DNA from 4 places in the Micromonospora sp. KC721 genome. Region 4 is predicted to be linked to each of the others. Evidence: riboswitches for the same ligand, from Rfam matches in the RefSeq annotation. Region 4 holds a riboswitch; each other region holds the start of a gene.
The links. A riboswitch is a leader RNA that binds a small molecule or an ion and turns the genes downstream of it on or off. The one in region 4 is predicted to bind cyclic di-AMP.
Positions count from the first base shown of each region.

Region 1: it holds a riboswitch for cyclic di-AMP, as region 4 does, so the genes downstream of both, E1182_RS25940 (hypothetical protein) here and E1182_RS05850 (NlpC/P60 family protein) in region 4, are expected to answer to the same signal.
Region 2: it holds a riboswitch for cyclic di-AMP, as region 4 does, so the genes downstream of both, E1182_RS03060 (C40 family peptidase) here and E1182_RS05850 (NlpC/P60 family protein) in region 4, are expected to answer to the same signal.
Region 3: it holds a riboswitch for cyclic di-AMP, as region 4 does, so the genes downstream of both, E1182_RS10825 (transglycosylase family protein) here and E1182_RS05850 (NlpC/P60 family protein) in region 4, are expected to answer to the same signal.

Region 1 covers NZ_SMJY01000210.1:1,890-9,645, forward strand. Annotated here, with positions in the region: gene E1182_RS25920 (metal-sensitive transcriptional regulator) at 1-4, shown strand, start outside; gene E1182_RS32540 (DUF305 domain-containing protein) at 132-770, opposite strand; gene E1182_RS32545 (hypothetical protein) at 841-1,389, opposite strand; gene E1182_RS25930 (copper-translocating P-type ATPase) at 1,419-3,458, opposite strand; gene E1182_RS25935 (YibE/F family protein) at 3,664-5,001, shown strand; cyclic di-AMP (ydaO/yuaA leader) riboswitch at 5,168-5,298, shown strand; gene E1182_RS25940 (hypothetical protein) at 5,303-6,316, shown strand; gene E1182_RS25945 (carbonic anhydrase) at 6,377-7,066, opposite strand; gene E1182_RS25950 (helix-turn-helix domain-containing protein) at 7,253-7,576, shown strand; partial or broken gene E1182_RS25955 (S8 family serine peptidase) at 7,672-7,756, shown strand, end outside.
Region 2 covers NZ_SMJY01000008.1:62,448-70,203, forward strand. Annotated here, with positions in the region: gene E1182_RS03020 (DUF6518 family protein) at 1-608, shown strand, start outside; gene E1182_RS03025 (hypothetical protein) at 756-1,100, shown strand; gene E1182_RS03035 (gamma carbonic anhydrase family protein) at 1,438-2,079, opposite strand; gene E1182_RS03040 (hypothetical protein) at 2,258-2,449, shown strand; gene E1182_RS03045 (DUF402 domain-containing protein) at 2,531-3,043, shown strand; gene E1182_RS03050 (NAD(P)/FAD-dependent oxidoreductase) at 3,508-4,887, opposite strand; gene E1182_RS03055 (hypothetical protein) at 5,356-6,072, opposite strand; cyclic di-AMP (ydaO/yuaA leader) riboswitch at 6,594-6,779, shown strand; gene E1182_RS03060 (C40 family peptidase) at 6,786-7,361, shown strand.
Region 3 covers NZ_SMJY01000044.1:15,753-23,508, reverse strand. Annotated here, with positions in the region: gene E1182_RS10835 (class I SAM-dependent methyltransferase) at 1-519, shown strand, start outside; gene htpG (molecular chaperone HtpG) at 609-2,495, shown strand; cyclic di-AMP (ydaO/yuaA leader) riboswitch at 2,861-3,030, shown strand; gene E1182_RS10825 (transglycosylase family protein) at 3,029-3,703, shown strand; gene nhaA (Na+/H+ antiporter NhaA) at 3,917-5,239, shown strand; gene E1182_RS10815 (ABC transporter ATP-binding protein) at 5,282-6,343, opposite strand; gene E1182_RS10810 (ABC transporter permease) at 6,340-7,158, opposite strand; gene modA (molybdate ABC transporter substrate-binding protein) at 7,155-7,756, opposite strand, start outside.
Region 4 covers NZ_SMJY01000019.1:20,465-28,220, reverse strand. Annotated here, with positions in the region: gene E1182_RS05860 (pyridoxamine 5'-phosphate oxidase family protein) at 1-90, opposite strand, end outside; gene dcd (dCTP deaminase) at 169-747, shown strand; gene E1182_RS05850 (NlpC/P60 family protein) at 817-1,857, opposite strand; cyclic di-AMP (ydaO/yuaA leader) riboswitch at 1,870-2,004, opposite strand; gene E1182_RS05845 (NlpC/P60 family protein) at 2,164-3,180, opposite strand; gene E1182_RS05840 ((Fe-S)-binding protein) at 3,534-5,786, opposite strand; gene E1182_RS05835 (cell division protein CrgA) at 6,014-6,277, opposite strand; gene E1182_RS05830 (DUF881 domain-containing protein) at 6,503-7,309, shown strand; gene E1182_RS05825 (class E sortase) at 7,306-7,756, shown strand, end outside.

The sequences.
Region 1 (7,756 bases), on a different contig from region 4:
CTGACCCACTGCCGCGCGGCCTGCCGGAACGCCGAACCGGCGGCCGATCATGAAGTTGGCGGCGGCCGGGAAGACCGACAGCGCCGCCAACTTCATGATCAACGGGAAGGCCGGGCCACGGGCCCGCCCGGTCAGCGGCGGGCGAGCATCTTTCTCATGGTGTCGATCTCGGCGCGCTGGGTGGTGCGGATCTGCTGGGCCAGCGCCTTGACCTCGGGATTCTTCCCCTTGGCGATCTCGTCCTCGGCCATGGTGATCGCACCCTCGTGGTGCTCGATCATCATCGTGACGAACCGGCGGTCGAACTCCGCCCCGGACGCCGCCGCCAGCTCGGCCAGGTCCTCGTCGGACATCATGCCGGGCATGTCGTGCTCCGCCTCCGAGCCATGGCCGTGGGCTGGGCTGCCGGACGGCACCGGCCGACCCCAGGCGGTCAGCCAGGCCGTCATGGTGGCGATCTCCGGAGCCTGGGCGGCCTTGATCTGGGCCGCGAGCCGCTTGACCTCGGCGTCCTGAGCGCGGGTCGCGGCCAGTTCCGACATCTGCACCGCCTGCTCGTGGTGCGGGATCATCATCTGGGCGAACAGCACGTCGGCGTCGCCGAACTCGGCGGCGGTCGACGCGTCCGCCGAGGCACCGCCCGTGGCGGGCGTCTGGTGGCCGGAGCCGGCCCGGTGGTCGTCGCCGCCGGAGCAGCCGGCCAGCGCGAGGGCGGCGGCGACGGTCGCGCCGGTCAGGGCGGCACGACGCGCGATGGTACGGATGGACACGATGTGAACCTTTCGGTGTGGAAACAACGCAGTGGACCGGAGACGCGGGGGAGCCCCGTGCCGGAGCCTCCTATCTGCGCAGCACCGCCACCGTGGCGAGCCGAAGCCCGACGGGCCGACCCGGGGGCGCACCCGGTCCCGGTGGGCGCACGGTGGGGCGGCGCACGCCGACGCCGGGCCGGCGTCGAGCCCGCAACAGCACCGCCAGCAGCACCGCCACCGTGATCGCGGCGAGCACCGCCAGGCAGACGCTCCAGCCGCTCGGGGCGGCGCCCCGGTCACCGGCCGGCAGCACCACCGGAGGCCGGCAGCCGGTCCCGGCGCAGTCGACGCCGGCGTCGACGGCGAACCGCGCCGTCCCCGGCAACGCGGCCGCGTGCCGGCAGGCCGCCCCGGCGCAGTCGACGCCTCCGGGGGTGTCGGCGCCGGTCGCTGTCCCCGGCAACGCGGCAACCGGCAGGTGCCGGTCGGCGTGGTCCGCGGCGGCATGGCCGGACGGCTGGCCGCCGGCGTGCGTGCCATGGCCGATGGTGTGCATGGCGGCCAGGCCGAGCAGGGTGACGGCGAGCAGCAGCAGGCGAGCCCACCAGCCCGTGGTCGCCGCCGTCGCCGTCCGCACCCGACAAAACTAACCGAACCCACCATCCGTCAGAGGCGTACTCGCCGTAGCAGTTGCGCGTTGAGCGCGACCACGATCGTGGAGGCCGACATCAGCACCGCGGCGAGGGCCGGGCTGAGCGTCAGGCCGACCCCGGCCAGCACCCCGGCCGCCAGCGGGAGCGCCACCACGTTGTAGCCGGCCGCCCAGGCCAGGTTCTGGAGCATCTTCCGGTACGCCGAGCGGGACAGCCGGAGCACCCCGGCCACCCCGCGCGGGTCGGAGGAGGCCAGCACCACCCCGGCCGACTCGATCGCGACGTCGGTGCCGGCCCCGATCGCGATGCCCACATCCGCCCGGGCCAGCGCCGGGGCGTCGTTGACCCCGTCGCCGACCATGGCCACCCGCAGACCCCGACGCTGCAGCGCGGTCACCTTTCCGTCCTTGTCGGCGGGGAGCACCTCGGCGAAGACCTCGTCCACACCGGGACGGAACCCCAGGTCGGCGGCGACCGCCTCGGCCACCGCACGGGCATCACCGGTGATCATGGCGATGGTCCGTACCCCCTCCGCACGCAGCGCCGTGATCGCCTCCCGCGCCTCGGGGCGAATCTCGTCGGCGAGGGCCAGCAGACCGAGGACGGTGTCCGGCAGCCGGACCAGATGCAGTACGGCCGCGCCCTGCCCGGCCCAGCGGTAAGCCGGCGGGATCAGCTCGTCGGGAAGCGCGAGCCCCCACTCGCGCAACAGGGTGGGGCCGCCGACCGCGTACGACGCACCGTCGATCTCCGCCTGGACGCCCCGGCCCGGCAGCGACCGGAAGCCGCCGGCCAGGGCCGGGCCGCCGCGACCGGCGGCGGCCGCCACGATCGCCCGGGCCAGCGGGTGCTCGCTGTCGGCCTCCACCCCGGCGGCGAGCCGCAGCACCTCGTCCTCGCCGACCCCGGGCGCGGCGGCCACGCCGATGACCACGTGCCGCCCCCGGGTCAACGTGCCCGTCTTGTCGAACAGCACCGCGTCGACGGTACGCATCCGCTCCAGCGCCAACCGGTCCCGGACCAGCACCCCGGACCGGGCGGCGAGCCCGGTGGAGAGCGCGATCACCAGCGGAATGGCCAGCCCCAGCGCGTGCGGGCAGGCGATCACCAGCACGGTGACGGTACGCACCACGGCCTCGTCCCGATCGCCCAGCGCCGTCCAGGCCACGGCGGTCAGCACGGCACCGCCGGTGGCGACGTAGAACAGCAGGGCCGCGAACCGGTCGGCGAGCGCCTGCGCCCGCCCGCCAGACTGCTGGGCCTGGGCGACCAGGCGTTGGATCCCGGCCAGGGTGGTCTGGTCGCCGACGGCCTCGACGCGGACCCGGACCGCCGAGTCGGTCGCCACCGTGCCGGCGACCACCCGGTCCCCCACCTGGCGGGTGACCGGGCGGGACTCCCCGGTGACCGTCGACTCGTCCAGTTCGGCGACGCCGTCGACGATCCGCCCGTCGGCCGGCACCCGGCCGCCGGGCCGGACCAGCACCACGTCCCCGACGTCCAGTTCGGTGAGCGGCACCCGTAGGACCTCGCCGTCCGGACCGATCCGCTCGGCGTCGTCGGGAAGGAGTTCGGCCAGCGCGGCGAGCGCGCCCCGGGCCTGACCGATGGCCTTCATCTCCTGCCAGTGGCCCAGCAGCATGATCGTGACCAGCGCGGCCAACTCCCACCAGAAGTCCAGGTCGAAGGCGCCGAGGCTGGTGCTGAGCGAGGCGGCGTACGCGACACTGATCGCCATCGCCACCAGCAGCATCATCCCCGGAGCCCGGTCGCGTACCTCCCGCACGGCGCCGACCAGGAACGGCCAGCCACCCCACCAGAAGATCACCGAGCCGAGCACCGGCCCGACCAGCGACCGTCCCGGGAACCCCGGCGCGTAGTCGAACCAGTCCAGCACCATGTCGCTGGTCGCCACCACCGCGACGGTGAGCGCCAGGCAGACCTGGAAACGCCGGCGGAACATCTCCGGGTCGTGCCCGGCGTGCCTGTCGTGCCCGGCAGGCCGGTCATGACCGGTGTCGTGGCCGCCATCTGCTCCGGAATCGTGGTCCATGTCTCCCAAGATGCCGCCTCCGGCCCCCCAGGTCGGCACGAACCGGGCGAGCCGGCAGCGGGCCTGGCTACCATCTTTCGACGATGACCCCGCGTCCATCGTCGCCACCCCACCCGTGGGCCGTCATGGTTCCCGGCCCGCCGGGGCGGGTGAACCGACCGACCGGCTGACACGTACTCCGCCCTGGATCGTTGGGAGACTCGCAATGGGCGCCGACCACACCCGTTCCACTCCGTCCACCCCGCCCGGGGTGCGGCGGCTCCTCGTCGCGACGGTGGTCCCGTTGTTCGTCGTCACGGTGATCGCCGCGGTGGTGCTCTGGCCCCGGAACACGCCGGAACGGGCTCCCGGCGAGGAGGCACCGCGCTACCACGCCACGGTGACCCGGGTGGTGACCGAGCCCTGCCCGGAGCAACCGGAGAGCCCGGCCGGGCCGGCGCAGGGGCCCTGCGGCACCGTCACCGTCCGGGTCGAGCAGGGGCCCGACGCCGGGCAGCAGGTGGAGACGCCCGTTCCGGCCGGGCCAGGGGCACCGACGGTGGCGGTGGGCGACGAGATCGTGCTGGTGAAGCTGACCGACCCGGCCGACCCGACGGTCAGCCGCTACGACATCGCCGAGCACCAGCGGGGTGAGCCGTTGGTGTGGCTGGCGGTGCTCTTCGCCGCCGCGATCATCGCGTTCGGGCGGCTGCGCGGGATGGCAGCGCTGGCAGGGCTGGCCGCGAGCTTCGCGATCCTGCTCACCTTCGTCGTGCCGGGCATCTCCGCCGGCGGTTCGCCGCTGCTGATCGCCATCGTCGGCTCGGCGTTGATCATGTTCGTGGTGCTGTACCTGACCCACGGGATCACCGCGCAGACCTCGGTGGCGGTCCTGGGCACCCTCGGCAGCCTGGTGCTGACCGGCCTCCTCGGCAGCCTGGCCATCGCCGCCACCCACCTCACCGGGTTCGGCAGCGAGGAGGCCACCACGCTGTCGATGTACCAGCGCGATGTGGACCTGCACGGACTGCTGCTGGCCGGGATCATCATCGGGTCGCTCGGTGTGCTCGACGACGTCACGGTCACCCAGGCGGCCACCGTGACCGAACTGGCCCACGCCAACCCGGGGTTGTCCCGGATGCAGTTGTACCGGTCCGCCACCCGGGTCGGCCGGGCGCACATCGCCTCCACGGTGAACACCATCGTGCTCGCGTACGCCGGTGCCTCACTGCCGCTGCTGCTCCTGTTGACGGCCGACAGCAGGCCGGTGAGCCAGATCCTGACCAGCGAGTTCCTGACCCAGGAGATCGTCCGCAGCGCGGTGGCGACGCTGGGGCTGATCGCCGCCGTACCCCTGACCACGGGTCTGGCCGCGCTCGTCACCGCTGCCGGCCGCGGCCCGGCCGACGACCCGACACCGCCCGCCGACCCGGCGCCGAGACCCCGCCCTCCGGTCGACCCGGACGCCGCGCTGGAGGCGTTGAGCGGCCCGCGACCCGGACCGTCCACCCCGGCCCCCGCAGGGTGGCCCGAACCGGAAAGGAGCACCGACACCGCATGGTGAAACTGCACAGCGTCACCGTGGACGACCCGGAACCTGACGAACGCGTCACTCCTCACGCACCGCCACCTCGAATTAACGCATTTAGTCGGGTTCAGGACGTAGCTCACCGGTATGCCTCTCGGGTAACCTCGCTGCCGGTCACCGCTGAAGGCGCGAACCGGCGCCTGCGGTGCCACCGCCCAATCGCCGTACGGCGAACCGGGGAACCAGGTACCTGGGGTGAATCCGCGACCGCGGTAGGGGCCACTTCCGTCCCGAACCCGTCAGCTAACCCGGTCGGCGGTCGACGGAAGGGAACATTGTGACGGCACCCCTACGCCGCTGGTGGACACCGGTGGCGGCCGTGCTGGCCGCGCTGGCCGTCCTCGCCGGGCCGGTCCCGGCGAACGCCGCCCCCTCGACCCCGTCGGGTCACGAGGAGGGCGAGGAGCCCAAGCTACTCACCGAGGTCATCGAGCAGCGCAACCGCGAGTACACCAAGGCGAAGGCACAGCTGGAGAAGTCGAAGAAGCGCCAACTCCAGCTCGCGTTGGAGGTCAAGCGCGCCGAGGACGAGCTGGAGGCGCTCCGACCGCAGGTCACCACGATCGCCGCGCAGTCCTACCGGACCGGCCGGATCGGTGCCGTGGCGATGTTGCTGGAAAGCGACGCACCCGACTCCTTCGTCAAGCGGGCCGCCACGCTGGACGAGCTGAACATGGTCAACGCGCAGAAGCTCGCCGAGGTCACCGCCGCCAAGGACCGCGCCGAGCAGGGCAAGCTGGCGCTCGACGCCGAGGTGCGCGAGCAGACGAAGCTGACCAACCAGATGGCCCGCAACACCAAGGAGGCCGAGAAGGCCCTCGCCCTGGTCGGCGGACGCGGCTTCACCGGTGGACTGGTCGACGCGACCTCCCCGGTGGCCCGGATCGGCCCGGGACGCACGGCCGACGGCGACTGGAAGCCGGAGTCGAAGACCGCGCCGGACCCGACCACCTCCGGCACGATCACTCCGCGTACCCTGCACGCCTACAAAGAGGTACGCCGGGCCGGCTTCAACCGGTTCGCCGGCTGCTACCGCCCGGGCGGACCCTTCGAGCATCCCAAGGGGCGGGCCTGCGACTGGTCGTTGCAGAACAAGGGCTTCGCGCCCTGGCACAACGACGACACCCGCAGGTACGGCAACAACCTGACCGCGTTCCTGATCCGCAACGCCGACCGGCTCGGCATCTACTACGTGATCTGGAACCGGCAGATCTGGTTCCCGGCGACCGGGTGGAAGTCGTACAGCGGACCATCGGACCACACCGACCACGTACACATGTCGATGCTCTAGCGGACGCTTACGACCGAGGGCCCTCCCCGACCGGGGACGGCCCTCGTCGCGTCTTGGGGTTCAGCCGGCGACGACCGCCGCCCGGTCACGGTCGTCCTGGTCGCTCCGGTCCAGGTCGGTCCGGGACGCCGGCGCGAGGACCGCGGCGGGCGACGCGGCCACCGTCCGCACCTCACCGGCGGCCAGCCGGTACGACATGCCGACCACCGCGCACCGCCCGGCGGCCACCTCACCGGCCAGCAGGGCGGAACTGTCCTGCAACGTCTGCACCGTCTGGACGATGTGGACGTCCACGATGCCGTCGATGTCCTCGACGCCCGCCGCGGCGGCCCGCCGGAGGCTGGGGGTCACCCCGTCCACCACGGCGCCCAGGTGCCCCGGCGGGGTCGTGCCGGTCATCGCGGCCTCCCGGGCCGCCTGCACCGCACCGCAGGAGTCGTGGCCGAGCACCACGACCAGCGGAACGCCGAGGACGCTCACCGCGTACTCGACGCTGCCCAGCACCTCCGGGCCGACGGTGTGCCCGGCCGTCCGGACCACGAACAGGTCGCCCAGGCCGCGATCGAAGATGATCTCGGCGGCGAGACGGGAGTCGGAGCAGCCGACGATCACCGCGAAGGGGTGCTGCCCGCCGGCGACGACGGCCCGGTGAGCCGCGTCCTGGTTGGGGTGGTGTGGGGTGCCGGTGACGAAACGCCGGTTTCCGGCGTGCAACTCGGCCAACGCCTGCGTCGGATCCTGCACGGTCATAGCCTCACCTCGGTCTGACGTGTGGGCACCTGATGACACCGGCCGGCGACGCAGGCGGCCTCGCCCCACCGTCACACGCAACAAAAGGTACGTCAAGGTTTACGTGATATGCATTTCCTGCTTCTCTGGATGCGTCGGCTCGGTGCCGGAAGGCATCACTGAGAACCGGAAGGGTGGGGTCATACGATGACGGGCATGGCGACGACAGCGCAGAACGGAAGCACCCGGAACTGGACGTTCCTCACCAACCACGCGCACGTGCTGCTGTCCATCGCCCGCAACCCCACCGCCCGACTCCGCGACGTGGCCGACGAGGTCGGCGTCACCGAACGCGCCGCCCAGGCCATCGTCGCCGACCTGGAAGCCGGCGGCTACCTGCGGCGTACCCGGGTCGGGCGGCGCAACGAGTACACCGTCAACCCCCGCGGCCACTTCCGGCACCCGGCCGAGTCGGACCGCCAGGTCGGCGACCTGCTCGCCCTCTTCACCAGCCAGCCGACCGACGCCTGACACGCCGTCACGCCCGAGGATCCGGGTCCGGCCGCCACTGGTCCGGCGCCGCCGCCCGTCACGCGCTCCCGCGCCGACGGCGGTAGTCTCACCGCGTGCGCGACAGCTTCCGGCCGAGCGGGACGGTGGTCACCGGACCCGCCGGGCGTCCCACCCGGACGGTCCTCGGTACCCGTTCCA
Region 2 (7,756 bases), on a different contig from region 4:
TGGTGGGCCCCACCGTTGGGATGGTGTGGGGCGTCGTCGACTCGGTTGTCAATCATGTGCCGGTGATGCTGAGAGAGGTCGGCACTGCGCGTGCTGAGCGTGGCGTCTGGTCGCAGGCCGCGGAGTTCGCGAGTCTGATCCTGGATGCTGGCTGGGCTTGGGCAGCGACGGCCGTGCTGGCGGGCTGGCTGGTGAGTCGGCAGGTGCGGCCGGCGTCAGGGATGCTGCGCGGCGCTCTGGCCGGTGGCCTGGCGCTGGGTTTCGCCACCACTGCCTACTACGGCGCGGACCTGCTGTTCGACGGCGGCGCGTGGTGGGGCATGGCTACTCGGTACTGGCTGATCGGCAGTGTGTTGCTCGGTTCGCCGCTCGGTGTCGCAGGCGCACTGATCCGGCTTCCCGGTCCGACCGGGGTGGTGGCTGCGCTTGTCGTCCCCGCAGGCGCGGCCCTGCAGATGGCCATCCTGCCTCCACCGCCGGAGAGCCTGATGGCGAAGCCGGTGCGGTGGAGCATCTGGATCGCAGCCGCAGTCGCCACCGTGTTGGTCGCTCGCGGGATCCACAGGCGCAGTGCTGGGGCGTCTCCCCAAAGTCCACCGGGCGGCTGAGTAACCTGCTACACGAGGTGACGGGTGTTCGTCACTGACGCGCGCACGGTCGGCGGCCCAAGCGTGCAAATGGCCATGGCGGAGTGCGACCAACGGCGAAGCCGCATCCGTTCAGTAGGAATCTCTGCAGCCGCTAGTGTCGTCAGCGTGAGCGATCATCACCGCGACGTTTGGACACTGCACCGACGCTCCGATGGCGGGGCACTTGCTGATCTTGTAGTGACCGGTGGCGATTTCCCGTGGCTGAACGGGCGTGTCGATCCGAAGGATGGGTTCGCGGAGGTCCGGCAACTCTTCGCTGAGGAACTGCGGCTGCTCGATGATATCGATGAAAACGCCGAGTCCTGGGAGCGCGCGTACGACGCAGTCCGGAACGCCGTGACGCTTCGGTGCCCGGAGGGCCAGGAGGTTCCTGAGTTCCTTCTCCACATCGATCGCAACGAGGCGTGGTGGCGGTGGAGTGACGAGCCGTTTGACGAGGAGGACGCTTAGGTTGCCCGCCGCCTGCGGCGTGGTTCACGGTCGGGGTCTTTGTGCCTGCGCCGAGTTCGGCCCACTGCCGTCTTCGCCACGGGCATGCTCTGCGCGGATAACAGCACCATCTGCGCCCGGTGCCAGGTCACCACCGACCCGGTGTCCCTACGGATGATCCGCAGCAGCCGCCTGCCCTCGTCGTCATCGATCTCACGGACCCGCACGCGCTCTGCCACATCGGCACAGCTCGCCGGACGCGCGTCGCCGAAGCTGCTCACCGACACCGCGACCCGCGCCGCCCTGGAATCCGGACGGCGCGTCACCTCACCACAGCACAAGGGCCGCTGATGCGGCGCTAGCCGAGATTCAGAACCTCATCGTCCGCGTGCGTGCCGAACTCGGCGACGCGCACCTCCGCGATGTGCTCGTACCGGCTGATCCGGTCGGTCCACTCCGCATCGACGCCGAACGCCACCTGCGCGAAGCCCACCCGCCTGACGGCCTCGGCCAGGCCCGGATCGCCAGGCGCCAGCAGCCGCACCGGCGTGTCAAGCGCCACGGTGTGCGGCGGCACGAAGTACTCGTCCGGCAAAACGGTGCGCGCATGGACAAGCGCACCGACAGCGACAACCGAGCCGGCCCCCAACCGTGCGCACTGCAGGACCGTCGCCGCGGTCGCCACATAGACGCACCGGCCAACCTCGCAGCCCAGCAGCGTGGCATGCGGCCCCACGAAGACGTGATCGTCGACAAGCACCGGCTGATCGCCGGCGACCGCAGACCCGCGCAACACTGCGTTCTCGCAGATCACCGCCGCCTCCCCGACCTCGATTCGAGACCCCTCGGCATCGAGCACCGCACCGTACATCACCCGCGCCCTCGGCCCCACACGGACATCACCAACGAGCGTGGCCGTCGGGGCAACGTAGGCGGTGGGATGGACCTGCGGTTCATACCCGCGGTGCCGGATGCGGATTCCCTGCGCTTCAGCGACCATGGGCGGATTCTCACCCGACCGCCGCGACCATGCTGGCGGATTTCAGACGTCGCGTTCGCCGAGACAGGTGCCATCCGCGATCTGAGGCACTACAGGGCGAACGTTGACTGATACGGCACTAGAAGCTCGATGATCTGTCGATCACGTGGAGCTCGGTAGACGTGACCAGGGCGTCGGCGTGGCCGACATCGGACGGCTTGTTGCGGCGGTGGAGCCTCTCGAATGGGCTGGCGGCGACCTGGCGGACGGTGGCGTCGCCCTTGGCCTCCGATTCGCTGACGGCTGGCTGACCCTGTACAACGCCTTGGACGAGAACGGGATCGCGTTCGGCCAACTCGACCCGCAGTACCGCCGACTCCGCCAGGGATGAGCCCATCGGAACCGCCGCACGAGCGGACGGCCATGCCCCGTCGAAGCGCGGCACAGGATACGTCTCGCCTAGGGTGCTTTCGTGAGCACGGGGGAAGCTACCGACGGCGTGCGACTACACAAGATCAAGCGTCCTGGTGGCGTCTTCTGGTTCGATCTGCGGCAGGTCGGACAGGATCGTGATGGGACGTGGCTGCGCGGTGCGGTCGGTTCGCCATGGGGTGCTCCGCATGACTGCGGCACTTTGTCCGTACCGGTTGTGGTGTTGCTGGCGACGAACCGTCCGTGGGTGGCGTGGTGGGTCGGTGATCCTGCTGACCAACGGCTCGAGATCGACGTTTGCCTTCCGCCGGAGGTCACCGAAGCAGGCTGGTGGTATGTCGATCTCGAGCTGGACCCGGTGCTTCACGAGCGCGGTGGGCGTGTCGAGATCGAGGACTGGGATGAGTACGAGGAGGCGTGCCACAACGGGTGGATGACCTCGGATGACGCCAAGCTCGCACGCGCCACGGCTGAGCGTTGTGCGGATGTCCTCAGGCAGGGGATGGAACCCTGGCTATGGCGCGGGTGGCGGATACTTCGCCAGCAGGCGTGAGACCGATCGCCGTGCGCGCTCATCGGCAGTTCGGACGTCGGCTGGACCGGAGTCCGGCCCCGAAGCGTGACGGCACCAGCTGGCGCCGACACCCTCGGCAACAGATCAGTGCGTCCAGGCGCGGCGTTGGACCGGCAACATGGCAGTCAAGATCCTCGAAAGACGCCGTCCGGGCCTGCCGACCACAACGGAGCTGTCTGGTCACCCTTCGTTCAGACTGACGACGAGCAGGGGACGCTCCGGCAGCGAGACGGCGTCAACGACGAACACCACCGGATGCCTGTACTGACGCGGGTAGGCGCGAGGATAGCGGGCACGGGTGCCGTACCGCTGAGGCCGATCAGCGATCGGTCCTCCACGAACTCGACACCGGCCACGACAGAACGCGGTGAGCGGCCTGGTCGGCGGCGGGCGGTCATGCGGGTGGGCGGCTGTCCCCCGGCCGCCCACCCGCGGTGCCCGGCTCAGCGGGTGGCCAGCTCCTCGACCCGCGCCACCGGCTCCGCGTGGACGGGGTGCGGCGTGGTACGCCGGCCGGACCAGAGCACCCGGGCGACGATCCCCGGCGCGAAGAGCCCCGGCGGTGGTGTCATCAGGTTGGCGACGCTCAGGAAGCGCTGCCCCACGACCGGGTGTCGCGCGGCGGCGGCGTGCAGCCGGGTGACGTACCCGTTGAGGAAGCGGGTCCGGCGGCTGCGCGGCCCGACGATCGTCGGGTGGCGCAGGTCGGCGCCGACGGCCATGTCCCACGGCACGTCGACCACCTTCGACGCGCCGGCGAAGAAGCGGCGGGGCAGCTCCCGCCGGCCCTGCCGGAGGCAGTCGCGCAGCACCACCGCCTCCGCCGCGGCCACCGTCATGCCCTGCCCGTACGCCGGGTTGAAGCTGCACAGCGCGTCGGCGACCGCGATGAAGCCCTCCGGCAGGCGGGTGAGGTGCTCGTAGCGGCGGCGCACGCTGGTGGGCAGCCGCATCCGCTTGGGCGGGCCGAGCGGCTCCGCCCGGCTCAGCAGCGCGTGCAACTCCGGGGCGGGCAGCCGCGCGGTGAAGGCGAGGTAACCCTCGGGGTCGGTGGGCGGGGCCTGGTTCGGGCCGACGCCGAGCAGCGTGACCATCCACCGGTCGCCCTCCGCCGAGATGGCCACCCCGCCGTACGGGGCGTCCGGCGAGGGGCTGCTGACGAAGGCCGCGAAGTCGGCCTCGCCCGGGGTGCGGCGGTAGTCGCGGGAGACGTACACCGTGCGCGGATCCACCCGGTCCTCGACGGGCGGCTGGTAGCCGAGTTCGGCGAGCCAGGTGGGGCCGCGGTTGCCCCGGCCGGTCGCGTCCACCACCAGGTCGGCGTCGTGGCGTTCCTCCCGGCCGCCCCGGGGCAGGACCCGCGCGCCGACGACCGTGCCGCCGTCGGCGAGCAACCCCAACGCCTCGCACCTGTCGCGGATCTCCACGTTGGGCAGTGCCCGGACCCGGTCCCGGACGTACGCCTCCAAGGCGCGCCGGCTGACGCAGAGCCCTTCCAGCCCGGAGGCGACCCGGGGAATCCGGTAGCCGTCGTTGACCCAGATGACGTCCCGCTGGACGTCGATGGTGACCGCCCCCTGGGTGGTCAGGTCGGCGGTCAGGCCGGGGAAGAACTCCTCCAGGATCTGGCGGCCCCGGGCGAGCAGCCCGTGCGAGTGCCCGCTATGCGGCACAGCCTTGCGGTCGACAGCGTCCGCCGGCAGTTCGTCCCGGTCGAAGACGGTCACCTTCGCGTACGACTCGCTCAGCACCCGCGCGGCGAGCAGGCCTCCGATGCTGCCGCCGAGGATGATCGCCTGCCCGGTCTGATTGGTGGTGGCCACGGCTGACTCCGTTTCACTGAATGGATGTCTACAGTGAGCGGCACGGCATGCCCGTGGGTAAAACGAATTAATGGACGGCTAGCTGACAGTGAATGTCCCGTCAGCGGTTCCACCACTTCCCAGATCTGCGGGCCGATCGACCTTCGGTCGCCATAACCCCTGGTCAAGGCGCAACTATCAGCTCTGCTGATCGGTGTCGTGAGCGATATCTCAGTCGTCTACCGGTCATTGTTGACCGGTTCTCGGTGCACCGAAAGGATGACGGGGCGAGCCAACCGATCAGGCATCGAGACACGACGGGAAGGCGACGACTGGCGGACGACGGGTGGGTTTTTTCGATCGGGAATCGGCCCGGCCGTGTTCGGACGGTGGTGGGCGTGGCGGACTCAGTAACCGCCGGCCGCCGCGAATCCCACGAAGATGATCACGGCCGCGGCGCGCCGGGCGGACGCAGGGATTCCCCGAACGTCACCGTCCGAAGGAGCGGCCCGGGTGCTCGGCGCTCAGCAGGTGAAGTGTGCACTTCGTGGACACCGGGGATTGGATCTCGTTCAGCGACACGACCGACGGCACCCACCCCAGCGCGGCAGGCCACTCGAAGATCACCCAACGGCTGACCCCGATTCTGAGCCGGTACATCTGATCGAGGTCGGTAGCAGGTTCGCTCGGACCACGGGACGGCCGGCTGTTCGTTCGAAGGCAACCTGGAGGCATACCGACCAACGGCGAACCCGTCGACTTCTCCGGCCGAGGACCATAGCCGCCGTCACCGCGGTGGACTGCCTGACCCGCCACCGGAGCCCGGCAGTCCGTCCCTGCGGCGGGAGCGTCAGCGGCCGGATCAGCAGCCGCCGCCGCTGTTCGGCCATGTCCAGCAGTCCCGGCCCGTCGACGCCCGGCCACGGCGTGCAGAGCGATCCTCCTGGCGCAGCCCTTGCCCGACACAGGTCCACGCAGGTCCCTCACGTCGCCCGGTGTCCCGTGCTCGGTGAGCGCCTCCAGCAGGAGCCGGTACGCCTCCCGGTTGCCACGCTCGTTGACCTGCCGCAGGAGCCAGATCTGTTCGGCGTGATCACCGGCGGCTCCCCGCGCGGCGGCCAGCCGGAAGAACTCCTTGTCGTCCGAGGAGTCACCGACGGCGATCGCGTCCGCCATCCGCCGCTCGTACACCCATGAGTCCTGCACGACTCCAGCATGGAGCGCAAATTTAACTGAGGTCAGTCGATGAGTCGGCACCCCGGTCACGGGCGGGGCGGTCCATGTCGCGAAGGCGCCACGGTGGGTGGAGATGAACCGGAAGCGGCTCGTCACCGATCCATCTCCTTCGCCAAGACCGAAGGCGGCCGTGCTCGCCGTTTCGGTTCGGATCCGCACGCCGTCCGGCAAGGGCGACTCGCCCTTCCCGGTAATCGCCAGTCGGCGTACGGCCGAGGCCGTCGGCGCGAAGATGACACTCTGTTCAGCATTCCTGTGTCCCCCTTCACAGCAAGATATCGCTCCTGCGTAACGCATCGGGGGCAGTACGTGACGGCAAACGCCGCACCGGCCTTCCAAACCGGACACGTCTCGCGGAGGTCACTACAACAAGTAGCGGTGACGGGGAGACGGTCGGCACGCAACGGCGGCTATAAAGGATGAGCGGCGTGCACCTGCTCGCCGCTCGTGCCGATCCGGACCACGCCGAGCCCTGCCCCGGTCCGACGCCACGAACCTGAACGACCACCCATGAGGCAATCGGGGGCAGGGACGGGGGAACCACATTCGTGGTCCTCGACCGGCACGCGCAGCACTCGGCCGGCCGCAGGGCCTTGGGGTGAAGCCGCGACAGCGGCCGGGCAATCCTTCCCGCCCGAACCCGACAGCTAACCTCGCAGGCGTGCCGGAGGGATTCCTTCACCGTGCACGAAAACATCTCGAGTCGGCGCCTGCGCAAGCTGGGCACCGGCAGCATCGCCCTGTCCGTCGGTCTCGGCCTGCTGTCCGGCGGGCTCGGCGCGCCGCAGGTCGCCTCCGCCGCTCCGGCGGTCACAGCCGTCTCTGTCACGGCGGCGTTGCCCCAGGGCGGCCCGCAGTCGGCCCGCCCGGTAGCGGCAACGACCGTCAAGGCCGCCGCCAAGCAGGCGGTCGGAACCCGCGTGGTCGCCGAAGCGGCCAAGCACAAGGGCAAGCGGTACCTCTACGGCGCGGCCGGGCCCAAGCGTTTCGACTGCTCCGGGTTCACGCTGTACGTCTACAAGAAGACGATTGGCAAGAAGCTGCCGCACAAGGCGAACCTGCAACAGCGGTACGGCAAGGCCGTCAGCAAGGCGAACGCCAAGCCGGGTGACCTGATCATCATCCGCTCCGGTTCGTACGGCACCCATGCCGGCATCTACGCCGGTGGCGGCAAGATGTGGTCGTCGCCGCGGACCGGCAAGACCGTCAGCAAGCAGAAGATCTGGAGCCGTAACTACGTCGTCAGGCGCCTGGCCTGACGGTGACGAGCACGCCATCAGCCACGGCAGGACCGATTCCGGCCCCGCCGTGGCTGATGCGTCTTGCGTCTTTGTCACGCACTCGCACGGGTGCCGCAAGCGCCGCGCCGGTCAGTCCGTTACGAGCACGGCCTGCTATCCGGCCGATCAGGGCCGTTGACCTCGAACCGTCCGCCGAGCACGGCGTAGCCGACCACCAGCGCCGCGAGCGCCTGCTCACCGCCCGGTAGGCGTTGACCTTCGCCAGCGACGGGGCAGCGGTTGCGTCCACGCTCGCACTCCGGGTGGTCATGCCATCCGCGGTCGGCGGCACGCCAGCGCGCTTGAGTTCGGGACGTTCAATGACCGCCATCAAGGTTCGTCGCCACGGCGCTGGCCGCGGCGCCGCTGACGGG
Region 3 (7,756 bases), on a different contig from region 4:
GCCGACGGCGGCGGTAGGGTCCTCGACGTCGGCTGCGGCAACGGGCGCGTCGCCCGGCACCTGCGTGACCTCGGCCTCGACGTCGAGGGCGTCGACCTCTCACCCGGCATGATCACCGAGGCCCGCCGGCTCCACCCCGACCTGCGCTTCACCGTCGGGTCGATGCTCGCGCTCGACGTGCCCGACGCCACGCTCACCGGGCTGCTCGCCTGGTACTCGGTCATCCACGTGCCCGACGATCTGTTGCCCGCCGTCTTCACCGAGTTCCACCGGGTGCTCGCCCCCGGTGGGCACCTGCTGCTCGGCTTCCAGGTCGGCGACGAGCACGTGCACCGTACCGATGCCTGGGGTGACCCGGTCGACGTGGTCTTCCACCGGCGTCGCCCGGACGACGTGGCGCAGCTGTTGGCGGCGGCCGGGCTGACCACGCACGCCCGGCTGCACCGCGAGCCGCAACCGTGGCCCGGCGGCGTCGAGCCCACCGCGCAGGCGTTCCTGTTGGCTCGCCGGCCGATGTGACGACCGGGCGTCACCGGACGGCCACGCGGCTCGTATCCTTTGCCCGGATCCCGGGGTGGGACCGCGACAACCGGATGAGGAGGTTTGGTGTGAGCAGCCGGACCGAGACGTTGGAGTTCCAGGCCGAGACGCGTCAGCTGTTGCAGTTGATGGTGCACTCCATCTACTCGCACAAGGATGTCTTCCTGCGCGAACTCGTCTCCAACGCCTCCGACGCGCTGGACAAGCTGCGGCTGGAGTCGATGGTCGACAAGGATCTCGAGGTCGACACCTCGGACCTGCACATCGAGATCGCCACCGACGAGCAGGCCCGGACGCTGACCGTACGGGACAACGGCATCGGCATGTCGCGCGAGGACGTCGTGTCGCTGATCGGCACCATCGCCCGTTCCGGCACCGCGGAGCTGCTGCGCAAGCTCAAGGAGTCGAAGGAGGCCGGCAACCAGGACCTCATCGGGCAGTTCGGGGTCGGTTTCTACGCCACCTTCATGGTCGCCGAGAAGGTCACCCTGCTCACCCGCCGCGCCGGCCAGACCGAGGGCACCCGCTGGGAGTCCACCGGCGAGGGCACGTACGTGATCGAGACGGTGGACGACGCCCCGCAGGGCACCTCGGTCACCGTGCACCTCAAGCCGGTCGACAGCGAGGACAACCTGCACGACTACACCGACCACGGCCGGATCCGCGAGATCGTCAAGCGGTACTCCGACTTCATCGCCTGGCCGATTCGACTGGTCACCGCCGACGCCGAGCCGGTGACCCTCAACTCGATGAAGGCGCTGTGGGCCCGGCCCCGTGACGAGGTCGCCGAGGAGGAGTACCGCGACTTCTACCGGCACGTCAGCCACGACTGGGCTGACCCGCTGGAGACCATCCACATGCGTGGCGAGGGGGTCTTCGAGTACGAGGCGTTGCTGTTCATCCCGTCGCACGCCCCGTTCGACCTCTACCGGGCCGACGGCCGCCGGGGTGTGCAGCTCTACGTCAAGCGTGTCTTCGTGATGGACGACTGTGCCGCACTCATCCCGGACTACCTGCGTTTCGTCAAGGGCGTCGTGGACGCGCACGACCTGTCGCTCAACATCTCCCGGGAGATCCTCCAGCAGGACCGGCAGATCCAGATCGTGCGTCGCCGGCTGGTCCGCAAGGTGCTCACCACCCTCAAGGAGATGCGCACCGCGGACGCCGAGCGTTACCGGACCTTCTGGTCGCAGTTCGGTCGGGTGCTCAAGGAGGGCCTGCTGGAGGATCCGGACAACAGCGAGGCGATCCTCGAGCTGCTCTGCGTGGAGTCCACCCACGACGCCACCGAGCCCACCACCCTGCACGACTACGTGGCCCGGATGAAGGAGGGCCAGACCGAGATCTACTACGTCACCGGCGAGCACCGGGCGACCCTGGAGAACTCCCCGCACCTGGAGGCGTTCCGGGCCAGGGGCTACGAGGTGCTGCTGCTCACCGACCCGGTCGACGAGGTCTGGGTGGACCGGGTCGGCCAGTTCGACGGCCGGTCGCTGCGCTCGGTCGCCAAGGGACAGGTCGACCTGGACACCGAGCAGGAGCGCAAGGAGGCCGAGACCGAAAGGGAACAGCAGGCCAAGGAGTACGCCGACCTGCTCGCGTTCCTCCGCGACACGCTCTCCGACACGGTCAAGGAGGTCCGCCTCTCCGCCCGGCTGACCACCTCGCCGGCCTGCCTCGTCGGCGACGCGCACGACCTCACCCCCACGCTGGAGAAGATGTACCGCGCGATGGGCCAGGAGGTGCCGATCGTCCGGCGGGTCCTGGAGCTGAACCCGGCGCATCCGCTGGTCACCGGGCTGCGCGCCGCCCACCAGCGGGACGCCGCCGATCCGGGGTTGGCCGAGACCGCCGAGCTGCTGTACGGGATGGCGCTGCTCGCCGAGGGCGGCGACCTGACCGACCCGGCCCGCTTCGCCCGGGTGCTCGCCGACCGGCTGACCCGTACCCTCTGAGGCCACCTGTCGCTGCGGGCCCGGGACGGATCCCGTCCCGGGCCCGCGTGGCCTGCTGTCCACCGCAGAGGCCGCCCGCCGACCAGATCGGGCGGGCTTCTCCCGCGGCCAGATCGGGCGGTGACTCATCGGGGTGGGTTGGTCGCCGACCGGCAGCGCCGAGTCGGGGAGCCGTCGGCGGTGAGAAGCGGGGCCGTCACCGTGTGCGCTTCGGATGCGATGTGACCGGGCATTGTGCACGTCGGCCCGGACCTCGCAACCGGAGGTCCGGAGCCCTCGCCTGACCGGGTGAAGAACCTCTCAACAGGTGGGCGATCCGCCGAAAGGCTTCCTAACGTCGTTGGGGTCCGCGATCGCGGACACCGTGGCCGGTTACGCCTAATCCATGCCGCCGGCCACGGACCCAGTCACCCGGGCATGGAGCGGGGGACCCACGTTCCTCGGTGCACGTCACCTCGGGGTGAAGCCGCCACGGCGGCCGGGCTCCTCGGCCCGAACCCGACAGCTCACCTCGTCGGCGTGGAGGATCACAGATGGCAACTGCATACGTCGCCCGTCATCGACGGGTCAGCTCGCGCCGCATCGCCGTCGGCACTCTCGCCGTCGGTGCGGTCACCGGGGCCGCCGCCGTTCTGGCGCCGGCCGCTCCGGCAAGCGCCGCCAGCGTCAACTGGGACGCGATCGCCCAGTGCGAGTCCAGCGGCAACTGGCACATCAACACCGGCAACGGCTACTACGGTGGCCTGCAGTTCTCCCAGAGCACCTGGGCCGGCTACGGCGGCAAGAAGTACGCCGCCCGCGCCGACCTGGCCAGTCGGAGCGAGCAGATCGCGATCGCCGAGAAGGTGCTCAAGGGCCAGGGCATCGGGGCCTGGCCGACCTGCGGCAAGAAGGGCGGCTCCACCAAGAGCTACGCCCCGAAGAAGGAGAAGTCGTCGCAGTCGGCGCAGCGCTCGCAGTCCCGTAAGAAGGCCGCGTCGACGACTGAGCGGTCCTCGCGGGACGAGCAGCGCAGCACCCGCAACCAGGCGCGTCGCGCTCCGGTGACCGGCAACGGCAACTACGTCGTGCGGCCGGGGGACTCCCTGTCCGGCATCGCCGAGGCGCACCACGTCTCCGGTGGCTGGAAGGCGCTGTACGAGCGCAACCGCGCGGTCGTCGGTGCCGACCCGGGTCTGATCTTCCCGGGGCAGAAGCTCAGCGTCTGACACACTGCCCTCGACGCCCGGCCGGAGGTCCACCGGCCGGGCGTCGACGTGTCCCGGGCACGGTTCGGTCCGCCGCCGGGTCCCGGGTGACGCGCCTGACTGGGGGTGGGCGCACCGGGCGACCTGAGACCCGGCCGGATAGGGTTGGGCCAGGTGTGCCGGGAAGTCTGGTCGGCGATGAGTACGCGCGTCCGCTGCCGACGAGGAGTTCCCGTGACCGACGCCACCCGGCGCCGTTTGTTCGCCCGCCGATCCTGGGGCGAGACCCGCCGCATCTCCGCCATTCTGCGCAAGGAGACCGTTGGTGGGGCGCTGCTGCTCGTCGGCGCGTTGCTGGCCCTGATCTGGTCGAACTCGGCCTGGGCGCAGGGGTACGACGCGCTGCGCGGCCTCCGGCTGGGACCGGCGGCGCTGCACCTGGATCTCAGCCTGGCCACCTGGGCCGCCGACGGTCTGCTGGCGATCTTCTTCTTCGTCGCCGGGCTGGAACTCAAACGCGAGTTCGTCGCCGGTGACCTGCGGGATCCGCGCCGGGCGGCGGTGCCGGTGGCTGCCGCCGCCGGTGGGGTGATCGTGCCGGCCCTGATCTACGCGGCGATCGCCGGTGGGGCGGGCGCCGGAGCGGTGCGGGGGTGGGCGATCCCCACCGCCACCGACATCGCGTTCGCGCTGGCCGTCCTCGCCGTGATCGGGTCGTTCCTGCCGTCGGCGCTGCGTACCTTCCTGCTCACCCTCGCCGTGGTCGACGACCTCATGGCGATCGTCATCATCGCGGTGTTCTACACCGCCGACCTGTCGGTGCTGCCGCTGCTGGGCGCGTTGCTCCCGCTGGCCGCGTTCGGGGTGCTGGTGCAGCGCCGGGTCCGGTCCTGGTGGCTGCTGCTTCCGCTGGCGGCGGTGACCTGGGTGCTGGTGCACGAGTCCGGCGTGCACGCCACCGTGGCGGGTGTCCTGCTGGCCTTCACCGTGCCGGTGATCCGCAGTGCGGCGGCCGGTGGGCCGGATGCCGGGCCGGGGCTGGCCGAGCACTTCGAGCACCGGTTCCGGCCGATCTCCGCCGGCATCGCGGTGCCGATCTTCGCGTTCCTCTCCGCCGGGGTGACCGTCGGCGGGCTCGCCGGCCTGGTCACCTCGCTCACCGACCGGGTGGCGCTCGGCATCGTCGTCGGCCTGGTGGTCGGCAAACCTCTCGGCATCATGACCGCCACCTGGCTGATGTCCCGGTTCGGGCGGGCCGAGCTGGACGAGGGCCTGAACTGGGTCGATGTGCTGGGGTTGTCGCTGCTCGGCGGGATCGGCTTCACCGTCTCGCTGCTCATCGGCGAGTTGGCCTTCGGGCTGGGCAGCGAGCGCGACGGCCACGTGAAGGTGGCCGTGCTCACCGGCTCGCTGCTGTCCGCCCTGCTGGCCACGGTGATCCTGCGCGCCCGCAACCGCTTCTACCGGCGGGTGCACGAACTCGAGACGGTCGACCGGGACCGGGACGGGATTCCCGACGTCTTCGAGGCCGAGACGGACGGCGCCGCCGGTCGCTGACCTGGTCGGCGTGCGGAGCGAGCGGGGGCTGCCGGTGGGTGCTCAGGCCGGATAGGCGCGGGTCCGGCCGGCCTCGACCGCCGCCCACACCCGCTGCCCCGGCTCCAGTCGCCACCGGGCCAGCGCCGTGGCGGTCACGTCGGCGGCCACGTCGAGCGCTCCGGTGAGCTGCACGCGCAGGTGGTCGCCGTGCCGTTGCACGCCGACGACGGTGGCCGGCCAGGTGTTGCCTGCGCTGCCCTCGGGCGGGTGCGGATGCACCGCGACGGCAGTCGGAGGGAACACCACGAAGGCGTCCCCGTCGACCCGGTCGACGGTGGCGAGGGACACCCCGTCGGCGAGGTGTACCCGGTGACCGTCGGCGTGACCACGGCAGAGGTTGAGCCCGACCAGCCGGGCGACGTAGTCGGTTCTCGGGCGCGCGGTGACCGCCGCCGCGTCGCCTTCCTGCACCAGCCGGCCGTCCTCGACGATGACGAGCCGGTCGGCCAGCGCCACCGCGTCCAGCGGATCGTGGGTGACCAGCAGCGCCGCGCCGTCGTGCGCGGACAGGTGCCGGTGCAACTGCGCCCGGGTGTCCAGCCGGGTCTGCGCGTCGAGCGCCGCGAGTGGCTCGTCGAGCAGCAGCACCCGGGGCTGTACGGCGAGCGCGCGGGCCAGGGCCACCCGCTGGGCCTGCCCGCCGGAGAGTTGACCGGGCTTGCGTCCGCCGTACCCGGTCAGGCCGACCCGCTCCAGCCAGCCGGCGGCCCGTTCCCGGGCGGCCCGGCGGCCCAGGCCCTGCCGGCGGGGGCCGAACGCGACGTTGTCGCGCGCGCTGAGGTGTGGGAAGAGCAGATAGTCCTGGAACACCACGCCGACACGCCGTCGTTCGGGCGGCACCCACCGGCCGTGGCCGGGCCGGTCCAGGTCGACGCCGTCGACGACGACGTGCCCGGCGCTGAGCGATTGCAGCCCGGCCAGTGCCCGCAGGGCGGTGGTCTTGCCGGCGCCGTTCGGGCCGAGCAACGCGACCACCTCGCCGGCGTCGACGCGCAGCGGCAGGTCGAGGCGGAAGGCACCCCGGTCGACAACCAGGCGGGCGTCCAGCAGTGGCGCGGTCACGGGCTGCCCAGCCAGCGGTCACGCAGCCCGGCGAGGATCGCCACCGAGACGACGAGCAGGATCAGGCTGAGTACGATCGCGGCGTCCAGGTCGGTCTCCAACGCCAGGTAGACCGCGAGCGGCATGGTCTGGGTCCGGCCGGGATAGTTGCCGGCGAAGGTGATGGTGGCGCCGAACTCGCCGAGCGCGCGCGCCCAGCAGAGCACCGCGCCGGCGGCTACGCCCGGGGCGACCAGCGGCAGGGTGACGTGGGTGAAGGTGGTCCACCGGCCGGCGCCGAGGGTGGCCGCGGCCTCCTCGTACCGGATGTCGGCGGCGCGGAGCGCTCCCTCGACGGCGATGACGAGGAACGGCATGGCCACGAACGCCTCGGCCAGCACCACACCGGTGGTGGTGAACGGCAGGGTCACGCCGAGGGTGTCGTCCAGCCAGCCGCCGAGCAACCCCCGGCGGCCGAAGACCAGCAGCAGCGCCAGCCCGCCGACCACCGGCGGCAGCACCAGCGGGACGGTCACCAGGGCCCGCACGACCCGCCGGCCGGGGAACTCGACCCGGGCCAGCAGCCAGGCCAGGGGTACGCCGAGCGCCAGGCAGAGCAGGGTGGCCAGGGTGGCGCACTGCACGGACAGCCGCAGCGCGGTGAGCACTCCCGGCGCGGTGAGCCGTTGCGGCAGGCTCGCCCAGGGAGTGCGCAGCAGCAGTCCCAGCAGCGGCAGCACCAGCAGGAACAGGCCCAGCGCGGCCGGTAGGAGCAGCGCCGCGGGCACCCGTCGGCCCGCTGCGCGCCCGGTGGACGGGTGGCGCTGGGGCGTCACGAGCCTGCCGGCGGTTGGAAACCGGCGGCGGTGAGCACGGCCGCGCCGCGGGCGGAGCTGACCAGATCGACGAAGGCCCGGGCGGTGGCCAGGTCGCGCGCCTCCCGCAGTGCCACGATCGGGTAGTCGTTGATCGCCCGGGCGGACTCGGGGAACTCGATCCCGTCGACCTCGGCGGTGGCCCGCGCGTCGGTGCGGTAGACCAGCGCGGCGTCGACCTCGCCGAGACGCACCTTGGCCAGCGCGCCCTTGACGTCCTGCTCCAGGGTGGCCGGGACGAGGTCGATCCCGGAGGCGTCCAGCGCGGCGCGGGCGGCGGCCCCGCAGGGCACCTGCTCGGCGCAGATGGCCACCTTCATCCCGCGCCGGCCGAGGTCGGCCAGGCGCCGGACGCGGCCCGGGTTGCCCTTGGACACGGCGATGACCAGCTGGTTGCGGGCGAAGACGACCGGGGCGCCGGCGGCGGCCCCGGCCTCGGTGACGGTGGCCATGTTCCGTGGCGCGGCGGCGGCGAAGACGTCGGCCGGCGCCCCCTGGGTGATCTGTGTGGCCAGGGCGGAACTGCCGCCGAAGGTGAAGGCCACCCGGACGCCGGGGT
Region 4 (7,756 bases):
GCCGAAGCCTGGCCCGTACTGCTGCAGGAGAAGGCGGATCCCGTCGGCAAGTCGGGGCTCGTCGGCGGCGAAGTCGGACCAGGAAGCCATGCCGACATCTTATCGAACAGGTGTACGAACACGTAGTCCGACACGCAGGTCGCCCGATCCGCTCGATATGGTGTGCCGATGCTGCTCTCCGACCGCGACCTGGTCTCCGAGATCAAGGCGGGCGCGCTCGCGCTGGACCCGTTCGAGCCCACGCTGGTGCAGCCGTCGAGCATCGACGTCCGGCTGGACAAGCTGTTCCGGGTCTTCAACAACCACCTCTACACCCACATCGACCCGGCGGAGCAGCAGGACGAGCTGACCTCGATGGTCGAGGTGCCGGAGGGTGAGCCGTTCGTGCTGCACCCCGGTGAGTTCGTGCTCGCCTCCACGCTGGAGGTGATCTCGCTGGGCGACCAACTCGCGGGACGGTTGGAGGGCAAGTCGAGCCTGGGCCGGCTCGGGCTGCTCACCCACTCGACCGCCGGCTTCATCGACCCGGGCTTCTCGGGGCACGTGACGCTGGAGCTGTCCAACGTGGCGAACCTGCCGATCACCCTCTGGCCGGGCATGAAGATCGGCCAGCTCTGCATCTTCCGCCTGTCGTCGCCCGCCGAGCACCCGTACGGGTCGGAGGTCTACGGCTCGCGGTACCAGGGGCAGCGGGGGCCGACCCCGAGCCGGTCCTGGCAGAACTGGCGCACCTGGCCGACCCGCTGACGCTCGGCCCCGCCGGCCACAGACCCGGCGCCAGCACCGACCTTGCCGGCCGCAGGCCCGGTAGCGGCGTCAGCCCGGACGGCCGTAGCTGTGGACCGGCCCGTCGTCGACCCGCTTCATCCGCACCGGCATCCCGGCCCGGGAGGCGTGCACCACCCAGCCGGCACCGACGTACATCCCGACGTGGTGCAGGTCGGTGTAGTAGAAGACCAGGTCACCGGGGCGCAGGTCGGTGCGGCTGACGCTGGCGGTGACCCGGCGCTGCTGCCGCGCGTTGTGCGGCAGCCGGACCCCCGCCTTCGCCCAGGCCGCGAGCGTCAGCCCCGAGCAGTCGTACCCGTTCGGGCCCTCGGCGCCCCAGCGGTACGGCTTGCCGATCTGGTCGCAGGCGAACCGCACCGCCACCCCGGCGGGACCGCCCGGGTAGGCGGCCGGGCAGGGTGCGGGACGCAGCGGACCGCCGGCACCGGCGCCGTAGGCCCGCAACCGCAGCCGCTGGAGCCGCTCGATGCCGGCGTCGATCTGCTTGCGCCGGACGGCGAGCCGGGCCTCGGTCCGGCCCAGTTGGGCCACCGTCGTGTCCAGCGCCGCCTTCTTGGCGGCGAGTTCGTCGCGCAGGTCCTGTACGGCGCGCACCTCGCGCTGCCGCCGCTGGGCCAGACGGTCGAGCAGTTCGAGTTGGTTCACCAGTTCGCCGGGGGACGCGCTGCCGAGCAGGGCGTTGACGACGGCGAAGCTCTCTCCCTTGTACGCCTGGGCGGCGAGCCCGGAGATCTGGTCCATCGCCCGGTCGACCTGGGCTTGCAGCGGGACGATCCGCCGGGCCAGCGCGTCGGCCTGCCGGCGTCTGGCGGCCAACTCCTGCCGGGTCGCGTTGTGCTGCTCAATGAGCGGCTCCAGGGTGTTCCAGTCCCGGTCGATCTGCCGTTCGAGGTCGGCGACCGTGGGATCGGCGTGGGCCGCCGTGGAGCCACCGGCCAGGACGACGGCGGCGCCGGCAAGGGCGGCGAGGACGGTGGTGCAGCGGGACCAGCGTGAGCGCGGCACGACCGTACGCCGGGCGACCGGGGCCGACCGGGGCGACGGCGGCCGCGGGGCATGGTGTGCCACCGGGCTCCGTACTCCTTCTTCCGCGACCGCCTACCGGGTTGGCTGACGGGTTCGGGCGGGAAGGGAGCGCACCACCGCAGTGGCTGCGGATTCACCCCGACCACCTGGCCCCCGGCTCGCCCGTGGGCGATTCGGCGGTGCCGGCCGTCGCCGCCCGGGTGGACGGAGCTTCCGGCGACCGACGGTTCATCAGAGTAGATGCCCGTAACCAGATAGCAACCATCCGTGATCGGACACGCCGGAGCCCGGACACGGCGAACCCCCGGCCGGAGTCGACCGGGGGTTCGCGACGGTGCGGAGAACGGGTCAGCCGGGTCTGCGGAATCCGGCTACCGGCATGTTGTTGATGTTGGCCACCTGGACCGGCTTGCCGGCCCGTGGCGCGTGCACCATCAGGTCGCCGCCCAGGTAGAGGCCGACGTGGTGCAGGTCGCTGAAGAAGAAGACCAGGTCACCGGGGCGGGCCTCGGAGCGCGGGATCGCCTTGCCCTCGTTCCACTGGGCACCGGTGAAGTGGGTCAGGGAGATACCGGCGGCCTTGTAGGCGAACTGGGTGAGGCCGGAGCAGTCGAACGCGTTCGGGCCGGTGGCGCCCCAGACGTACGGGTCACCCACCTGCTGGCAGGCCACCTGGATCGCGGTCCGCGCGGCACTGCTCACCACCCCGTTGATGGTCGGGCAGCCGGAGACCTTCACGGTGGTCTTCGGCATCGACGCCTGCAGCCGCTTGATCTCCGCGTTGATCTGGTTCTTCTTGGCGGCCAGCTCCCGTTCCTGCTCGACCTCCTGGGCGATCAGCGCGTCGAGCTTCTGCTTCTCGGCGTCGAACTTCGCCCGCGCGTCGATGACGACCTGGAGTTCCTTGCGCTCCTGCGCGGCGAGCCGGTCCAGATAGGTGAGCTGCTCGGTGAGGGTGCCCGGCTTCACGTTGACCAGCAGGGCGCCGATCTCCTGCGAGGGACCGGTCATGTAGTAGCGGGAGGCCATGTCGCCGACCCGGTTGAGAGCCAACTCCGTCTGCAGGGCGAGCGGCTCGATCTTCTTCTGGAGTTCCTCCGCCTTCTTGCGGTCCTTCTTGAGCTGCGCCCGGACCTTGTTGTACTGCTCGATGGTCGGTTCGAGCTGCTCCCACTGCTTGTCGATCGCCGCCTCGATCTCCTCGGGTGTGGGCGCAGCGTGCGCCGGCGCGACCAGCATCCCCGCGCCGACGACCACGGCGGCGACCACGGTGATCAGGCGGCGGGCAGCGCGGCGCAGACCGGCCCGACGAGGGGGCGGCTGACCCTGGGCGGCACGATGGAGGGGCATGGTTGCCACCGGCACAGACTCCTTTGCAACCGACCGCCGGGCGCCTCACGGAGGGGAAGACGGAGGCAGACGACCCACAGCGGCCGGTGCAACATTAGGGAAAACGCGCAGCGGAATCAAGGCGGCTTCGACTATTTCACGGCTAAGCAATCATCCGCACACAATCGGTAGTTCGACCATTTTTCAACTACGCCTGTCAATACATTGGTGCTGTTGCCACGTCAGGGGTCGGTAAACCGCCGCTCACCAGGGGTCGCCGCGCCCCGCCGCAGCGCGGCAGCAGGCCGCGAACCGGCCGACACGAGCGCGGCGTCGGCATCCCCCCGGGTGCCGACGCCGCGGTGGTCACGGTGCCTTGCGGTACGACCTCAGCCCGCGACCGGCTCGGCCTGCTGGCCCGCCGTGGTGTCGGGCTTGACCGAGCGCAGCAGCACGCTGGCCACGTCGACGACCTCCACCTGCTCACCGGCGCCCTTGCCGTTGACCCCGTCGTTGAGCATGGTCGAGCAGAACGGGCAGCCGACGGCAACCGTCTTCGCGCCGGTGGACATGGCCTCCTCGACCCGGTCCACGTTGATCCGCTTGCCGATCCGCTCCTCCATCCACATCCGGGCGCCGCCGGCGCCGCAGCAGAAGGAGCGCTCGCTGTTACGCGGCATCTCGACCAGGCCACTGTCGCGACCTGCACCGGAATCGACGGCTGCGCCGCCCCGACCGTCTCCGGATCCGCCGCCGATGGCACTGCCGAGCACCTCGCGCGGCGGCGCGAAGACCCGGTTGTGCCGGCCCAGGTAGCAGGGGTCGTGGTAGGTGACTCCGCCGTCGACCGGCTGGACCGGGGTGAGCTTGCCGGTGGCGACCAGGTGGGCCAGGAGCTGGGTGTGGTGTACCACCTCGAACTCGCCGCCGAGCTGCCCGTACTCGTTGCCGAGGGTGTTGAAGCAGTGCGGGCAGGTGGCCACGATCTTGCGCTTGGCCTTCTCCCGGCCCTCGAACGCCTCGTTCAGGGTCTCGACGTTCTGCTGGGCGAGCATCTGGAAGACGAACTCGTTGCCGATCCGGCGGGCCGGGTCACCCGAGCAGGTCTCGCCCTCGCCGAGGATGGCGAAGGAGACGCCGGCCTCGTTGAGCAGCGTGGCGACCGCCCGGGTGGTCTTCTTGGCCCGGTCCTCGAACGCGCCGGCGCAGCCGACCCAGAAGAGGTACTCGAAGTCGTCGACCTCGCCGACCCGCGGCACCTCGAAGTCGAGGCCCTTGGTCCAGTCCTCGCGGGTGTTCTGCGGGGCACCCCACGGGTTGCCCTTGTTCTCCAGGTTGCGCAGCATGACGCCGGCCTCGGACGGGAAGCTCGACTCGATCAGCACCTGGTATCGGCGCATGTCGACGATGTGGTCGACGTGCTCGATGTCGACCGGGCACTGCTCGACGCAGGCACCGCAGGTGGTGCACGACCACAGCACGTCCGGGTCGATGACGCCGCCCTCCTCGGCGGTGCCGATGAGCGGCTTGTCGGCCTCGGCGAGGGCCAGCACGTCCACGTGGGCGAGCTGGGCGGCGGTGGCCTTCTCCTCGCCGGTGAGGTCCTTGCCGCCGCCGGCCAGCAGGTACGGCGCCTTGGCGTACGCGTGGTCGCGGAGGCTGAGCACGAGCAGCTTCGGCGACAACGGCTTACCGGTGTTCCAGGCCGGGCACTGCGACTGGCAGCGACCGCACTCGGTGCAGGTGCTGAAGTCGAGCAGCCCCTTCCAGGTGAACTGCTCGACCTGGGCGACACCGAACTGGTCGGACTCCGGGTCGGCCTCCTCGAAGTCCAGTGGCTTGCCCTGGCTCGTCATCGGCCGCAGCGCGCCGAGACCGGAGCCGGCCCGCTTCCGCGGGTCACGCTTGAAGAAGATGTTGGGGAAGGCCAGGAAGCGGTGCCAGGCGACACCCATGGTGACGTTCAACGCGATCACGATGAGCCAGGTCATCGAGATGGCGATCTTGACGAGGGCGGCGATGCTCACGCCGGCCGGCGAGGCCGGCAGCAGCGCGCCGACCGCGTGGCTGACCGGGGTGGCCCAGACCGGGTACTCGAAGTGGTCGGTGGCGACCTTGAAGCCCCGGATCACGAAGCCCATGATCAGCACCGAGAGCACGACACCCTCGACGAAGTAGCCCTGCCACATGGTCGAGCCGGTGAACCGGGAGCGCCCGCCCGGCCGGGTGGGCCGGTTGCGGACCCGGATCGCGATCAGCACCAGGATGCCGACCGTGCCGAGGATCGCGATCAGTTCGGTGGCCAGGCCGTAGATCGTCAGGCCACCGATCAGCGGCAGGCCGCCGGTCGGCGAGACGACCTCGAAGTACGCCTCCAGCACCAGCAGCGACAGCACGATGAAGCCGACCATCACGAACCAGTGCGCGGCGCCCACCACACTCCACTTGAGCATGCGGGTGTGACCGACGGTCTCGACCAGCATGGCTTTGGTACGGGCGCCCCTGTCGGTGAACCGCTCCGGCGCGGGCTGCCCCTGCCGGATGACTGCCAGCATCTTCATGACCGCGCGCACCGCAAGCCACACCGCCACGGCGGTGATGGCGGCCGCGAGGATCGTGGTGACGATCTGGACGCTGCCCATCGAGTTGGCCTCCCGGTCTGCTGCCTGTCGAGCGGCTACGGCAACCGGGGCCGCTCGGTCATGCAGTGCAGCCTACGCGCAAGGTTACCCGGCAGTAACGTGAGACTTCTCGCACCTGGCCACGCCGCCCTGCGCACACCCTAGGGTGCTCGGCGCGCCGGCGCAGGACGGGGTCGGACGAGGGGAGCCTCGGTCGTGCCGGGCGGCGATCAGCGCGCCGCCGAAAGTCAGCGCCAGCGGGAGAGCAGGATCAGCGAGGCGACCATCCCGCCGAAGCCGACCGCCAGGTTCCAGTACCCCCAGGAGGCGACCGGGTACGCCTGCTCGGAAAGGTAGTAGACCACCAGCCACGCGATGCCAGCCGCGATCAACGCGACCGCCGTGACCGGCAGCCACACCGGGCTGGGCTTGCGCGTCGCCGCCGTCGCCGTCGGACGCACGTCCGTCGGCGGGGTGTACACCTTCTTCTTGCGGACCTGAGACTTGGGCACGACGCTCTCCAGAGGGGTGACGACCTCGTCCGGCCTGACAACCGGGCGCGGGGGCGACGGTCCATGGCCAATAATGTTCGACAGCTAGCGTAGTCCGGACCGGCCGTCCGATCCACGAATGGGGCCGGACCAGTGCGCGGAGTGACCGAAAAGAACAGGATTGCTCCGGCGAACACGCCGATCCGCGCCGTGGCGGGCACGAACCAGACTCGGAGGGAACGCTCGGTGGAGTACACATCTGGCGCGGCGTCCTGGCAGAAGGCCATGCGGCGGGCCGCCGCCGTGTTCCTGCCACGGCGCCCGCGTCAGCGGCGACCCGGCTGGTCGATCGGGGTGCCGTTGATCGCCGCCGCGGCCGGGCTGCTCTTCACCACCAGCGCCACCACCGCCGACGGCACCACCCTGCGGGAGGACCGGCGCCCACAGCTCACCCAGCTCATCGAGGACCGCCGCGAACGGGTCGATTCCAGCGAGCTGCGCGCCGCCCGACTCCGCGCCGAGGTGGAGGAGCAGACCGCCGCCCTGGGCGACACCGACGGCCCGATCTCCGCCGAACGGGCCCGGGCTCGGGCCTCCGAGCAGGCCGCCGGTTTCACCGCCCTCACCGGCCCCGGCGTGACCGTCGAACTCAACGACGCGCCGGGCCGCCCCGACGGCAGTCTGCCCAAAGGTGCCACCAACGACGACCTGGTCGTCCACCAGGGCGACGTCCAGGCGGTCGTCAACGCGCTGTGGGCCGGCGGTGCGGAGGCGATGTCAATCATGAACGTCCGCGTGCTCTCCACCAGCGCGGTACGCTGCGTAGGTAACACCCTGCTGCTGCACGGCCGGGTGTACTCCCCACCATTCAAGATCGTAGCAATCGGTGATCCCGCCGCCCTCCAACGGGCTCTCGCCGACTCGCAGGGGGTCCAGGTGTTCAAGCAGGAGGCCGACCACTGGCAGCTCGGTTACACCGAGAAGGTCTCCACGGTCACCGTACCCGCATTCGAGGACTCGACCGCTCTGCGGTCCGCGACGGTGCCCCGATGACCTCCGACGGGCGGGACGCGCGTCACCGCGACCAAAGCGACGACGCGACGGCGTTCATCCCGACGGTCGACACCTCACAGTCCTCGGCTCCGACCCGTCCCGGCTCCGCCGGCCCGTGGCCCGACCCGGCGCTGCCGACCTGCTCCCCGGCCTCCACCGACGCGCCGACCCACCCGGGCCTCGCGCCGACCCAGCCGGGCCTCGCTGCGGCCCGTCCGGCGCCGCCAGCCTGGCCGGGGGTGCGACCAGCCGCCGCACCGCAACCGTCACCCGAGGTACGCCCGCGGTCCGGCACGGACGCGCCGACCGCGTTCCTTCCCCGACTCGGCGACCGTACGCCCCAGCGGCCCACCGCCGGCCCCGGCGACCGACGTCCGGGCCTGCCGCTCCCGGCCGACGACCGTCCCGATCCGGCGGCCACCACCGTCCTGCCGGCGGTGACCGGCC